DNA from 4 places in the Paenibacillus sp. FSL H8-0457 genome. Region 4 is predicted to be linked to each of the others. Evidence: predicted binding sites of a transcription regulator. Region 4 holds the regulator's gene; each other region holds the start of a gene.

Region 1 (3,152 bases), 2.9 Mb from region 4:
GCGAAGTGATGAACTTCCCGGGCGTCGTATACGGCGATCCGACCATGAGCGGAGAGATCGAAGCCACGCTGCGTGCGGGCAAGACGGTGACGGGGCATTTTCCGGCCGAGGACGACCGGATGCTACAAGCCTATCTGGCAACCGGCGTCAGCTCCGATCATGAGACGGTAACGAGAGAGCAGGCTTTGGAAAAGGTTCGCCTCGGTATGCATCTGATGATCCGCGAAGGTTCGGCTTGGCAGGATGTGAAGGAAGTGATTAAGGTGGTAACGGAGGACAAGGTGCGTACCGACAATATCTCCTTGGTCACGGATGATGTGTATCCGCAGACGCTGCTGCGGCTCGGCCATATGAACCATGTGGTCCGCCGCGCCATGGAGGAGGGCGTGGACCCGGTTACGGCGATCCAGATGGGCACGATCAACGTGGCTCGATATTTCGGCATGGATATGGAGCTCGGCAGCATTTCACCAGGCAAAACGGCTGATATTTTGCTCATTGACGATCTGAAGAGCATGGTGCCTTCGGTGGTGATCACGGACGGCGAAGTGGTCGCGGAGAACGGCCGTCTTGTGAAGGCGTTCCCGGCGTATTCGTATCCGGAAAAGGCCTTTCAATCGGTTCGGCTGCAGCGTTCGCTTACCGCCGACGACTTTTTGCTGCGCAGCAAGTTCGATGCGGCGCGTACGGAAGTGAACGTGGTGCGCGTCATCGAGAACAGTGCCCGTACCGCCAAAATGACCGCGGTGCTCGCCGTGGAGCAGGGCGTCATCCAGCCGGACCTGGGCCAAGACGTGGTTCAGCTGGCATGCATCGAGCGCCACGGCGCAACCGGGCAAATCTCGCTCGGCTTTGCGAGCGGCTTCGCACTACAGTCCGGCGCGGTTGCTTCCACGGTGGCGCACGATAGCCACAACCTGCTTGTGATGGGCACGAACGCCGAGGATATGGCGCTTGCGGCGAACGAGCTGGCAGCATGCGGAGGCGGCATGATCGTGGTGCAGAACGGCCAGGTGCTGGCGAAGGTGGCGATGCCGATTGCGGGCTTGCTGGCGGACCGTCCAGTCGAGGTCGTGGCCGAGGAAGTCGCTGCCCTGGAGGAAGCGTGGAAACAGCTCGGCTGCTCCATCCATGCGCCGTTCATGACGTTCTCGCTCATTGCGCTTCCGGTCATTCCGGAGATCCGCATTACCAATCGCGGGATTGCGGACGTGACGGAATTCAAGCTCATCGAGACGGAGATCGGTCCGGTTCAATAAGGTGGCACATACATTAAAGCAGGTTGGCCTACATGGCTAACCTGCTTTTTTGGTGCGTAAATACTGGGCTTAGCCTGTGAGTGGAAGTGCAAGCCACGCTCCCATGGATAATCCTCACATAATCCATTGCCTACTTAGTGATTTTCGTCACAAATTGATAACTTTTTCACCTATTTCGGCCATTATATTGTGATGTTTATCACAATCCTTTAGGACGCGGTCTGCGACAATACAAAAAGAATCAAATTTGAAGTGATCACGTGAGCTAAAGGAAGGGGTATCTTTTATGGATCCGGTTATGCTGGCGCGAATTCAATTCGCATCGACAACCATTTTTCACTTTATTTTCGTACCGTTATCCATCGGATTGGCGTTTCTGATCGCCATCATGGAGACGATGTATGTTGTCAAGGGCCAGGAAGTCTACAAGAAAATGGCCAAGTTCTGGGGAAAGCTGTTCCTGATCAACTTTGCGGTCGGGGTTGTGACAGGGATTCTGCAGGAATTCCAGTTCGGGATGAACTGGTCGGATTACTCGCGCTTTGTCGGGGACGTGTTCGGCGCACCGCTTGCGATCGAAGCCCTGCTGGCGTTTTTCCTTGAGTCGACGTTTATCGGGCTATGGATATTCGGGTGGGACCGGTTATCCAAGAAGGTCCATCTGCTCAGCATCTGGCTGGTGTCCTTCGGCACCCTGATGTCCGCCTTCTGGATCCTGGCAGCGAACTCGTTCATGCAGCGTCCGGTCGGTTTTGAGATCAACAATGGACGGGCGGAGATGAACGATTTCTTCGCGCTGATCACGAACGGTCAGCTGCTGGTGGAATTCCCGCACACGATCTTCGGTGCGTTGGCAACCGGGGCTTTCCTGGTAGCGGGGGTAAGTGCGTATAAACTGCTGAAGAAGCAGGATTTGGATTTCTTCAAAAAATCATTCCACATCGCCATCGTGGTGGGTCTCATCACCTCCATTCTGGTTGCGGTATTCGGCCACCAGCAGGCGCAGTATCTGGTGGATACGCAGCCGATGAAGATGGCCGCCGCCGAGAGCTTGTGGGAAACGAGCGACGATCCCGCGCCTTGGACGGTCATCGCCGCCATCGATCCGGATAAGCAGGAGAACACGATGGAATTCAAAATCCCGTATCTGCTCAGCTTCTTGTCCTACAGCAAATTTTCCGGCGAAGTCATCGGAATGAAGGAGCTGCAAGCCCAATACGAGCAGGAATACGGTCCTGGAGACTATATTCCGCCGGTCCGCACCACCTTCTGGAGCTTCCGGATTATGGTGGCCGCCGGCAGCGTCATGATCCTCATGGGATTGTACGGAGCGTGGCTGATGCTGCGCAAAAAAGTCGAGAAGGCCGGCAAATGGTTCCTCAGACTGATGCTGTTTGGCATTTCCCTGCCGTTCATCGCCAACACGTCGGGATGGATCATGACGGAGATCGGCCGCCAGCCTTGGACGGTATTCGGGCTGATCACCACGGAGAACAGCGTTTCGCCGAACGTAAGCGCAGGCTCGATCCTGTTCTCGCTCATCATGTTTACCGCCATTTATGCGGTGCTGGCAGCCGTGATGGCCTATCTGTTCATCAAAGTCATTAAGAAAGGACCGTATGCGGCGGAGGAAGACGATCACCACGCAAGCGATCCGTTTAATAAGGAGGACTACAATGCTGTCTCTTAACGAACTGTGGTTTGTGCTCGTCGCCGTGTTGTTTATCGGGTTCTTCTTCTTGGAGGGCTTCGATTTCGGAGTCGGGATGTCCACGCAGCTGCTGGCCAAAAACGATACCCAGCGCCGGGTGCTGATCAACTCGATCGGCCCGTTCTGGGACGCCAACGAGGTCTGGCTGCTGACGGCGGGCGGCGCGATGTTCGCGGCCTTCC
Region 2 (3,152 bases), 3.0 Mb from region 4:
TCAATCTGGCGAAGGATAAGTTCATTCCTAGAATGTTCACCGTCCGCGGCGACCGTCTGGGATACTCGAACGGAATCATTATTCTTGGATTTTTCTCCATTCTGCTGCTGCTGGCTTTTGAAGGCAAAACCGAGCATCTGATTCCGCTGTATGCCGTCGGCGTGTTTATCCCGTTTACCCTCTCCCAGACCGGGATGATGGTGAAATGGATTCGCGAAAAGCCCGAAGGCTGGATCGTCAAGCTGATCATTAACACCACCGGCGCATGCATCAGCTTTATCGTGACCATGATCTTCTTCTTTACGAAATTCGCCCAGGTGTGGTCCGTCCTGATATTCCTGCCGCTGATCATCTGGATTTTCACCCGGATCCGCAAGCATTACGAGGCGGTAGCGGACCAGCTCCGGATTACGACCTGCGAGCCGGTTAAGCCGATTGAGGGGAATGTCATCATCCTGCCTGTGGCAGGAATCACGCATGTGGTGGAGAACTCGCTGAATTACGCCAAATCGCTGGGAGCGGGCCAAATCATCGCGGTGTACGTGCCGTTCGAGCGGGAGGAGGAAGTCGCCTTCCAGGAAAAATGGAAAAAGTGGCAGCCGGACATCCGGCTGGTGACGCTGCACTCGCCTTATCGGAGCATCATTCAGCCGCTGACGAAATTCATCGATACCGTGCAGCGCAAGGCCAGCGAATCCGACTATCAGGTTACCGTCGTCATTCCGCAGTTCATCCCCAAGAAGGGCTGGCATAATTTCCTGCACAATCAATCCAGCCTGCTCATCCGGGCACATCTCCTGTATCGGAGAGACGTGATCATCACGACGGTTCCCTACCATTTAAAAAAATAGCGGGCTTGTTCCCTGCTTGATTCATTACTGGGAACAGCCTCGCCCATCACGACAAAAAAACTGCGATCAACCGCTGCCTTTCATCAAGGACGGTTGAACGCAGCTTTTTTTGCCCAGACGCTTGCCAGGCCTCCGGCATTAGGAAACGTTCTGCGCGGAATGAACCTGTTGAGGGGAGCTAGCCGATGGCACAGGCGTCTGCTCGCCGCGCGGAGCGGCTGCGGCTTGATTCTCCTGCTTTAAATAAACGGTTCCGTATGTCGCTCCCACAAATAACGCGCCGCCAACGAAATTGCCCAGCCATACCGGAATGAAGTTCATCAGATACTCGCCCCAGCTGTAATAGCCTTCAAAAATCGCGGCCGGGATGAGAAACATGTTGGCCACCACGTGCTGAAACCCGATGGCGACAAACGCCATGGTCGGAAACCAGATCCCGAGAATTTTGCCGCTCATCTGATCCGATCCGTAGGACAGCCATACGGCGAGGGCTACGAGCCAGTTGCACCCGATGCCCGACAGGAAGGCTTGCAGGAAGCTGTCGTCCAGCTTATGCCCGGCCATATCCACCAGTTTCTCCAGGTAAACGCCGCTGCCTGTCATACCGGTCACATGTCCGAAGAAGTAAGCGACGAATAACGCTCCCAACATATTGCTGACCGTGACAAGCGCTAAATTCCGCATCATCTCCTTCGTGGAAATTCGCCGCTTGAATCTGGCCAAGGACACGGCCATCATGTTGCCCGTCAGCAGCTCCCCGCCTGCAAGCAGGACAAGAATCAATCCGACGGGGAATACCGCAGCGCCTATAAAACCGGCAATCCCTCCCCATTCTGGAGACGCTCCGGCAATCACGCGTATGTCAAGCAAAAAGCCGAGCGCAATAAATGCCCCCGCAAGGAATCCTAATATCATCACGTTTATGGCGGAGTTATGCGCTTTTTTTACCCCGTTCTCCACGGTAATCTCCGCAATGCGCTCAGGTTTATGGTAAGCCATGGTCACTCCCTCATTTCTTCCGCATCCGCCTTGTCTACCTATCCGAATGCAGCTCATGATATTCGTGTTATCGTTACCAACATTGTAACGCAGCTTCTTTGGCAAGAACGTGAATTATATCACGATTGTGTCCTAAGGGACGGACAGGTACAGATGTGATGTTCCGTATGCCTTGATCTGCTGACCACGCTGCAGCGAATAACATGGATCGGATTCGGTGTGGCCATTTAAGCGATATATGGATATAGGCACAGCACCTTGTCCATGGGTGGAGCTTCGGATCAGCTTTAGCGGGGTGACTGCCTTTCGCTTCCTTCGAGGAATCGCATATGCCGAAAAAGCGGTGCCCGGGTTTCTCCCCGGCACCGCTCTTTTGGATTGTCTTTACCAGTACGAAGCCCGTTCGCGCTTGATACCATTCTGCCAGATTCGGCTTAAATGTATAGATTTTTACTCACCCGCTAGGCTTTGGCCGCAGTCTCTACCCTGACAGGCGCCTCCGTTTCCTGCACCGGCACCTTGGCGATCGGCAGCTTCATGCTGATGAACGACGACAGCAGGAAGAGCGCGCCTGCCGTGAAATACACCACGACAATGGAGGTTACCGACATATACCAGCCCGTCAGCCCGGAGCCAATGAGCAGCATGCCGGTAAATATCGGCGTCATCACGCCGTTCAGCCGGCCAATGAATTTCTCTTCCACCTGCTGCATCATCACCGCCATCAGGACCGTCTGGGCCATGGCCATCAGCACCCCGGTGACGAAGCGCATCGAGCCGGTCAGGATCGGCCACTGGGACAGCACCTCGACAAAGGTCGAGAGTCCAAGGAAGGCCAGCCCCGCAAACAGCAAGTAGGAACCTTTCACTTTGCCTGCAATCACCGCTGCGATCACACCGCCGATCAACATGCCCAAGCCCTCAAGCGCGGTGAACCACTGGACGCTGGACATCTCCAGCTGAAGACGCTCGGTGATGACGAAGATGTCGAGCGGCTGTACGAGTCCGCTGCCCAGCGCCAACAAAACGTAGACTACCAGCAGCACCTTCAACAGCCGGCTGGAACCGATGTAGGCGAAGCCTGCCTTCATGTCCTTCACGAACGAACCGGCTGATTCCGAGTCCTTGGAAGGTTCGTCCACGGTGGAAGGCAGAAAGGCCAACACGATCGCCGAAGCGCCGAACAGAATCAGCAAGCTGATTAAAGAGGCCTGCAATCCAAATGCTTGATAAATCGTCGTGCCTACCATAGGTCCCAAAATGATAAACAGCGACATCGAGGTCTGGGATAACGCCGTGGCC
Region 3 (3,152 bases), 170 kb from region 4:
GGGCGATGATGCAGTCCGGCTGGAACCGTTCCAGCATCTCCGTACCCCGTTCAACGGTCGTTGTCGAAGGATCCGGCTCGACTTCCGAGAACACCTCGATGGCTACCGGCAGTCTGCGCTGACGCAGGTAATGCTCTACCCGCTCCACATATCCCAGCTTCACCATCATGGGGTCGGTTACGATCGCGACGCGGGTGATGTCAGGCATTTTGGCGAGATACTGCGTCGAGCCTTTTTCAAAGTAAATTTTGTCCGGCACTTTAAACCACTGCATATTCACGGTTCTGCGGTTCACCCTTTTCACGTTGATGAGATTGACGGCCGTCACGTTCGACGACGTGGAATTCCGGCCATACGAACCGCAGCCGAGCGTCAGCGATGGCAGGTTCGTGTTGTAGATATCCCCGATGCCGCCTTGCGAAGAAGGCTGGTTGACCAGGATGCGGCAGGTCTTCATGCGATCCGAGAATTTCAGGATGACGTCCTCATTGTGCGAGTGGATGACCGACGAGTGGCCCATGCCGCCAAAAGCAACCATCTCTTCGGCGCGCGTGATGCCCTCTTCCGCATCTTTCACTTTATAGCAGGCCAGCACCGGGCTCAGCTTCTCGGCGGACAACGGATAAGCAGGACCGACTCCCTCCAGCTCGGCGACCAGGATCTTGGTGCTTTCCGGTACCTCAAAGCCGCAAGCCTCGGCAATCTTGGCTGCCGGCTGTCCGACGATGGTAGGATTGACGGCGCATTTATCCGCTACCATGGCATGCGCAGTCAGCTTCGCCAGCTCTTCCTTGTTCACGAAATAACAGCCGCTGGCGATCATTTTTTTCTTCACGTTATGATAGATCGGCTCCTCGATAATGACCGCTTGCTCGGATGCGCAGATCATGCCGTTATCAAACGTCTTGGATAGGATCAAGTCGTTCACCGCTTGATCGAGGTCCGCGCTCTTCTCGATGAAGCACGGCACGTTGCCGGGACCTACGCCGAGGGCTGGCTTGCCGCAGCTGTATGCTGCTTTGACCATCGCCGATCCGCCCGTAGCCAGAATGCAGGCGACGTCCGGATGGTTCATGAGTGTATTGGTTTTATCCATGGAAGGTGCCTCGATCCACTGGATGCAGTCGGCCGGAGCGCCTTGTTTCACGGCTGCGTCCCGCAGGATGAGCGCGGCTTCCCTGCTGCATGCCTGCGCGGATGGATGGAAACCGAAGATGATCGGGTTTCTTGTTTTGATGGAGATCAGCGCCTTGAATATGGTGGTCGAGGTCGGATTGGTTACCGGTGTGATCCCCATGATGATCCCGATCGGCTCCGCAATTTTTTGGAAGCTGTCATAGGCATTGTCTTCGATGATACCTACCGTTTTGTCGTACTTGATGCTGTTGTGGATATACTCCGTGGCAAACAGGTTTTTGATGATTTTGTCTTCATACACGCCGCGGCCCGTTTCCTCAATCGCCATTTTCGCCAGCTGCATGTGCTTCTCAAGTCCGGCCATGGCCATGGCCTGCACAATTCCGTCGACTTGCTCCTGATCGAGTTTCATAAACTTTTCTTTTGCCCGATTCGCCTTGTCGATCAGACCTTGAATGTACTCTGCTGCCGTTTGTCCCTTCACTTCAACCGTTGTTCCTTTGCTCACAGCCATATCTCTCATCCTCCCATGGTTCATGTTCTTTCTGTCTACGCTTCGATCGTAACACAGACGCTTCTTAAATCATGTGAAATATTTCACAATATTAAAATTTATCTTTTCTGTGTGATTTATACCTGTCTTTTCCCTCTTTCAAGTGAAAGAGATCACAATGTTTGAAAATTCGCCATGATTTCCCTCTTGTTCCGCCCCACAAGTGAATGTTTTCACGTTATAATGTATTTAAAGATTAAACAGATCAAATTTTAGGATGTTAGGGGATACCACCATGAAAACTGTAGACCATGTAATGGAAATCGAAAACTTAGGGAACACGCAGTGCTTCTCGGAACAAAACCGCAACCGTCTGCTGGTCACCATGAAGGAAAGGGTACTCCCTGAAGGATCGCATTTGTTCTGGGAAGGCGACTTCGCCGACAAGCTGTACTTCGTTAAACAAGGAAGAATTAAATTGACCAAATCGACGGATGAAGGCAAAGAGCTTATTCTATATATGTACCATCCTGGAGACATGGTCGGGCAAGCCGATCCATTCTTCAGCAACAACCACAGTTTTTCGGCAGAGGTGCTTGAGGACAGCGTAGTCGGGGTCATCGAGCACAAGGATCTGGAGCTGCTGATCTGCCAGCATTGCGACTTCGCGATTGATTTCATGAAGTGGATGGGTATACACCACCGCATCACGCAGACCAAATTCCGCGATCTCATGATGTACGGCAAGCCCGGCGCATTAACGTCGACGCTGATTCGTCTGGGCAATACCTACGGGCAGCATCAAGAGGATGGCACCATTCTCATCAACAAAAAGATCACCCACACCGATCTTTCGAACATGATCGGGGCCACCCGCGAAAGCGTGAACCGGATGCTGAGCGACCTTCGCAAAAAGGACGCCATCGAATATGCCGGCGGCATGATTGTTATCAAAGATCTGCCGATGCTGCAGGAAATATGCCACTGCGAGCTGTGTCCGAACGAAATCTGCCGGATTTGATCCGCCTAAAGCCCCTTTGGTGCATAATATATGGGCATCTGCTTACAATAAACCTTGTCTTTCCAAACCAAATCAAAGGGAGTGCTCAGCATGCGTGAAGGTTTGATTCCTGCTGTTCTTGGAACCGTGGTTTCTGCTTCGGGTGCCGCTCTGCTTTGCAGCAGGTATAAATTTGCTGCAACCGGTATTCTAGGCTTCGGACTGGCTCATATGGTGCTTGGTGCGATTGACCTGGTGGAACATCGGTAAACGATTTGGAAGGCAAGATTCTCACGGCTGTCCTTTCAGTTCAATGACTGAGGAGGACAGCTTATTTATGCTATCGCCCTCCTATTTGTATACAAAAAAAGAAACCGTTGCTTGGCAAATGGACGAATGACAGACCATTAACCAAGAACGGTTTCTTTGTTTATTCATCAGGTTGGACTTCATCTGACAATGAACTAGGAGGATGGAATTCCTCCGTTACACCCCAATCATAGCCTACTTTTGCTTGCTCCC
Region 4 (3,152 bases):
CACGGCCTCTGACATGCCCGTATTCAATAACACCGACTGAACGGCATCTGCCCCTTCTACAGGAACGTTATCGTCCGTAAACTTCACCCAGACCATGCGGTCTTGATTGTCTTTATCTTTCCCGCTGACCACCCAATAGTTATTGTCCTCGCCCCATACCGATTTATAGGTCTTGTCGGACGAGACCAATTGGCCATGCTGTTTCGCTGCAAGGATCGCCATTCTTTCTTCATTCCACGTATCTTTCATAACATAGGAATAATAGAGCTGTAGGCCAAGCAATAATAGCAGGACGCCGGACACGCTTAGCAATATCCACTTCGTTTTTTTCTTCAAATCCGTCTTCCTCGCTCCCCTTGATTATTCCCTAGAGGGTTGTAAGACGCTCAAATGCACGCTGCGCTTCCCGGCGGATGCGTTCCTCGTCGAGAGTAAGGCTCGCGCCATTCTTCACCACCTGCTTGCCGTCAACCCATACATGCTCTACATCCTTCGCGCTGGCAGAGTAGATCGCGTGAGAAATATAGTCGGTCCGCGGAAGGAAATGCGCCTGATCCGTATTCAATGCGATCATATCGGCTTTCATCCCAACCGCGAGCATACCGATATCCTCAAGGAAAGCGGACCTGGCTCCGTACTCCGTACCCATTCGAAGCGCTTCGGAGGCCGGAATGGCTGTCGGATCCCCGCTCACTCCTTTATGGATCAGGGCAGCCAGCCGCATCTCTTCGAACATATCCAGGTTATTGTTGCTAGCAGGTCCGTCGGTACCGAGCGACACCGTTATGCCGGCTTTGAGCAGCGCAGGTACGCGGGCGACTCCGCTCGCAAGCTTCAAATTGCTTCCGGGATTATGGGATACGGCTACTTGATGCTTGGCCAAGACTTCGATTTCTTCATCGGTCAGATGAACGGCATGCGCAAGGAGCGTAGGACGGGAGAACATGCCCAGCTTCTCCAAATGGGCAACGGGGCGAAGCCCGTAGTCCTTAACATTCTGAGCCACTTCCGTTTCCGTTTCGGACATATGGGTATGCAAAGGCAGGTTCAAGTCATGGGATGCTTGAACGAATTTTTCGATGAAATCCGGCGGGCAGGTATAAGGCGCGTGCGGCGAGATCATCGTCGTAATTCTGCCGTCAGCCTTGCCATGCCAATCCTTCGCGAATGCCACCGCCTCATCCAGCTTCTGCTGCTGTACCTCGGGCGGGCATAAACCGATTACGCCGCGCGTCAGGACGCCGCGCATTCCCGAGTCCTGGACAACCTTCGCGACCTGATCCATATGGTCATACATATCCACAAACGTCGTGGTTCCGCCCTTGATCATCTCCAGCACGGAGAGCGATGTGCCCCAATATACGTCGTCTGACGTGAATTTGGCTTCCATCGGCCACATTTTTTCCTGAAGCCATACCTGCAGCGCCAGATCGTCCCCATAGCCTCGAAGAAGCGACATGGCGGCATGTCCATGCGTGTTCACCAATCCAGGCAGGAAGAACAGATGGGTTCCGTCGATAATCTCTGTTCCCTCTTCCACGACGGGCTCCTCTTCGCCCAGGTACGTGATCCGGTCGTTCTCGACCACCATATATCCGCGCAGCACGGATCGGTCTTCCTCCAGTACTGCAAACGTTCCGTTCTTAACCATCCACTTCGTTGTTGTCATGTGCTGCATCCTCCTTGCCGTTATCCAAATAATAGGCCAAACTTTGCAAATCCGTTGTAAAATCAGCCGTATGAATCCGGATATGGGCTGGGGCTTTCAGGATGGTTGGCGCAAAGTTCAGAATCGCCTCGATCCCTGAGGCGATAAGCTGATTCGCTACGTTCTGCGCTTCGAAATCCGGAACGGTAATAATCCCGATTCGAATGCCGTGCTCATGAACCGTCTTCTCCAGCTCTTCCATCGGCTGTACGACCAAATTGTTAATTTTCATACCAACTTTGGGAGAATACGAATCGAAAATCGCCACAATCTTCATATTATCCTTCAGGAATGCATTGTAATTCGATAATGCATGTCCAAGATTACCGGCCCCGACCAATGCGACATTGATCTTCTGGTCCAGCTTCAGAATCTGGCGAATCTTCTCGATCAGATAAGAAACATCATATCCGATCCCTTTCCGTCCAAAATCACCGAAATACGCCAGGTCCTTACGAATTTGAGCAGGATTGAGGTCCAGCTTCTGTCCCAATTCCTGGGAGGAAACCGTGGAAACCTCCCTCTTCTGAAGCTCATTCAAATAGCGCAAGTATACAGGTAATCTGCGGACCACGGCTTCCGAAATTTTTTCCGATTTCATGCATGCTCCCCCTAATAATAGGTTAATAACTACATCTTTTTTTGTTGATCGTGCTTGGTTTCACTTTATTCAGCTTGGTTCCCCGCGCTTGCCTCTTCCTGCAGCCATTCCGAAATTCGGGGTACGATCCCCTCTGTCGACATGTGCTCCATCTTCGGCCCCGGCAAGGAATATAAGAAATACTTCCCGTAATAGGATTCAATGACCCGGGTATCGTACACGATCACGATCCCTTTATCTTGTGCTGTTCGCACCAGGCGCCCAAACCCCTGTTTGAAACGAATGACCGCTTGCGGAACCGAAAGCTTCATGAAGGGATTCTTCTTCTGCTGCTGCAGCAGTTCGCTCTTGGCTTCGACCAAGGGGTGATTCGGCGGCTGGAACGGCAGCCGGACGATGGCAAGACAAGTCAGCGCCTCACCCGGGATGTCTACCCCTTCCCAGAAGGAGCTGGTGCCCAGCAGCACGGAAGCGCTGCTGTCCTGAAATCTTCGGATTAACTTGGTACGGCTGGTTCCGTCCATCCCTTGTCCCAATACCGTGATGTCGCTTGATGCCAGCGCTTCTTTCAGCGGCTCGTGCACCTGGCGCAGCATCCGGTACGAAGTGAACAGGACGAGCATGCGGCCATGCGTAGCGACGGCCGTATCGGCTAAAGACTTCACGAGCGTATTCACAAAGAGTGCATCCCCGACCGATCCCTTCACGCTCGGAAAATCGCGCGGCACGACAAGAAGGGCTTGTTCCCTGTAATTAAACGGGGACGGGAGCTGAACCGTGTTCAGGTTCCCCGCTTCAGCCGCTTCCTGAAGACCCAGGTTCTCGATCATGAACTGAAACGAT

What was found. The regulator Rex, encoded in region 4, represses fermentation and respiration genes when NADH is low (regulators of the CRP and FNR family bind a similar motif). The targets are predictions, from matches to a motif close to TTGTGAAATATTTCACAA.
Region 1: MHI43_RS30515 (cytochrome ubiquinol oxidase subunit I) is a predicted target of Rex. The motif match lies at 1,447-1,464, and genes of this name have one in related genera.
Region 2: MHI43_RS30225 (formate/nitrite transporter family protein) is a predicted target of Rex. The motif match lies at 1,958-1,975, and genes of this name have one in related genera.
Region 3: adhE (bifunctional acetaldehyde-CoA/alcohol dehydrogenase) is a predicted target of Rex. The motif match lies at 1,723-1,740, and genes of this name have one in related genera.

What each region holds. Positions count from the first base shown of each region.
Region 1 is NZ_CP150293.1:6,761,485-6,764,636, reverse strand. It holds gene ade (adenine deaminase) at 1-1,259, shown strand, start outside; gene MHI43_RS30515 (cytochrome ubiquinol oxidase subunit I) at 1,546-2,949, shown strand; gene cydB (cytochrome d ubiquinol oxidase subunit II) at 2,936-3,152, shown strand, end outside.
Region 2 is NZ_CP150293.1:6,693,929-6,697,080, forward strand. It holds gene MHI43_RS30220 (APC family permease) at 1-851, shown strand, start outside; gene MHI43_RS30225 (formate/nitrite transporter family protein) at 990-1,850, opposite strand; gene MHI43_RS30230 (MFS transporter) at 2,312-3,152, opposite strand, start outside.
Region 3 is NZ_CP150293.1:2,395,758-2,398,909, reverse strand. It holds gene adhE (bifunctional acetaldehyde-CoA/alcohol dehydrogenase) at 1-1,651, opposite strand, end outside; gene MHI43_RS10435 (Crp/Fnr family transcriptional regulator) at 1,926-2,651, shown strand; gene MHI43_RS10430 (hypothetical protein) at 2,742-2,900, shown strand; gene MHI43_RS10425 (formate/nitrite transporter family protein) at 3,135-3,152, opposite strand, start outside.
Region 4 is NZ_CP150293.1:2,563,072-2,566,223, reverse strand. It holds gene MHI43_RS11340 (DUF5590 domain-containing protein) at 1-336, opposite strand, end outside; gene MHI43_RS11335 (amidohydrolase) at 368-1,669, opposite strand; gene MHI43_RS11330 (redox-sensing transcriptional repressor Rex) at 1,644-2,309, opposite strand; gene dinG (ATP-dependent DNA helicase DinG) at 2,375-3,152, opposite strand, start outside.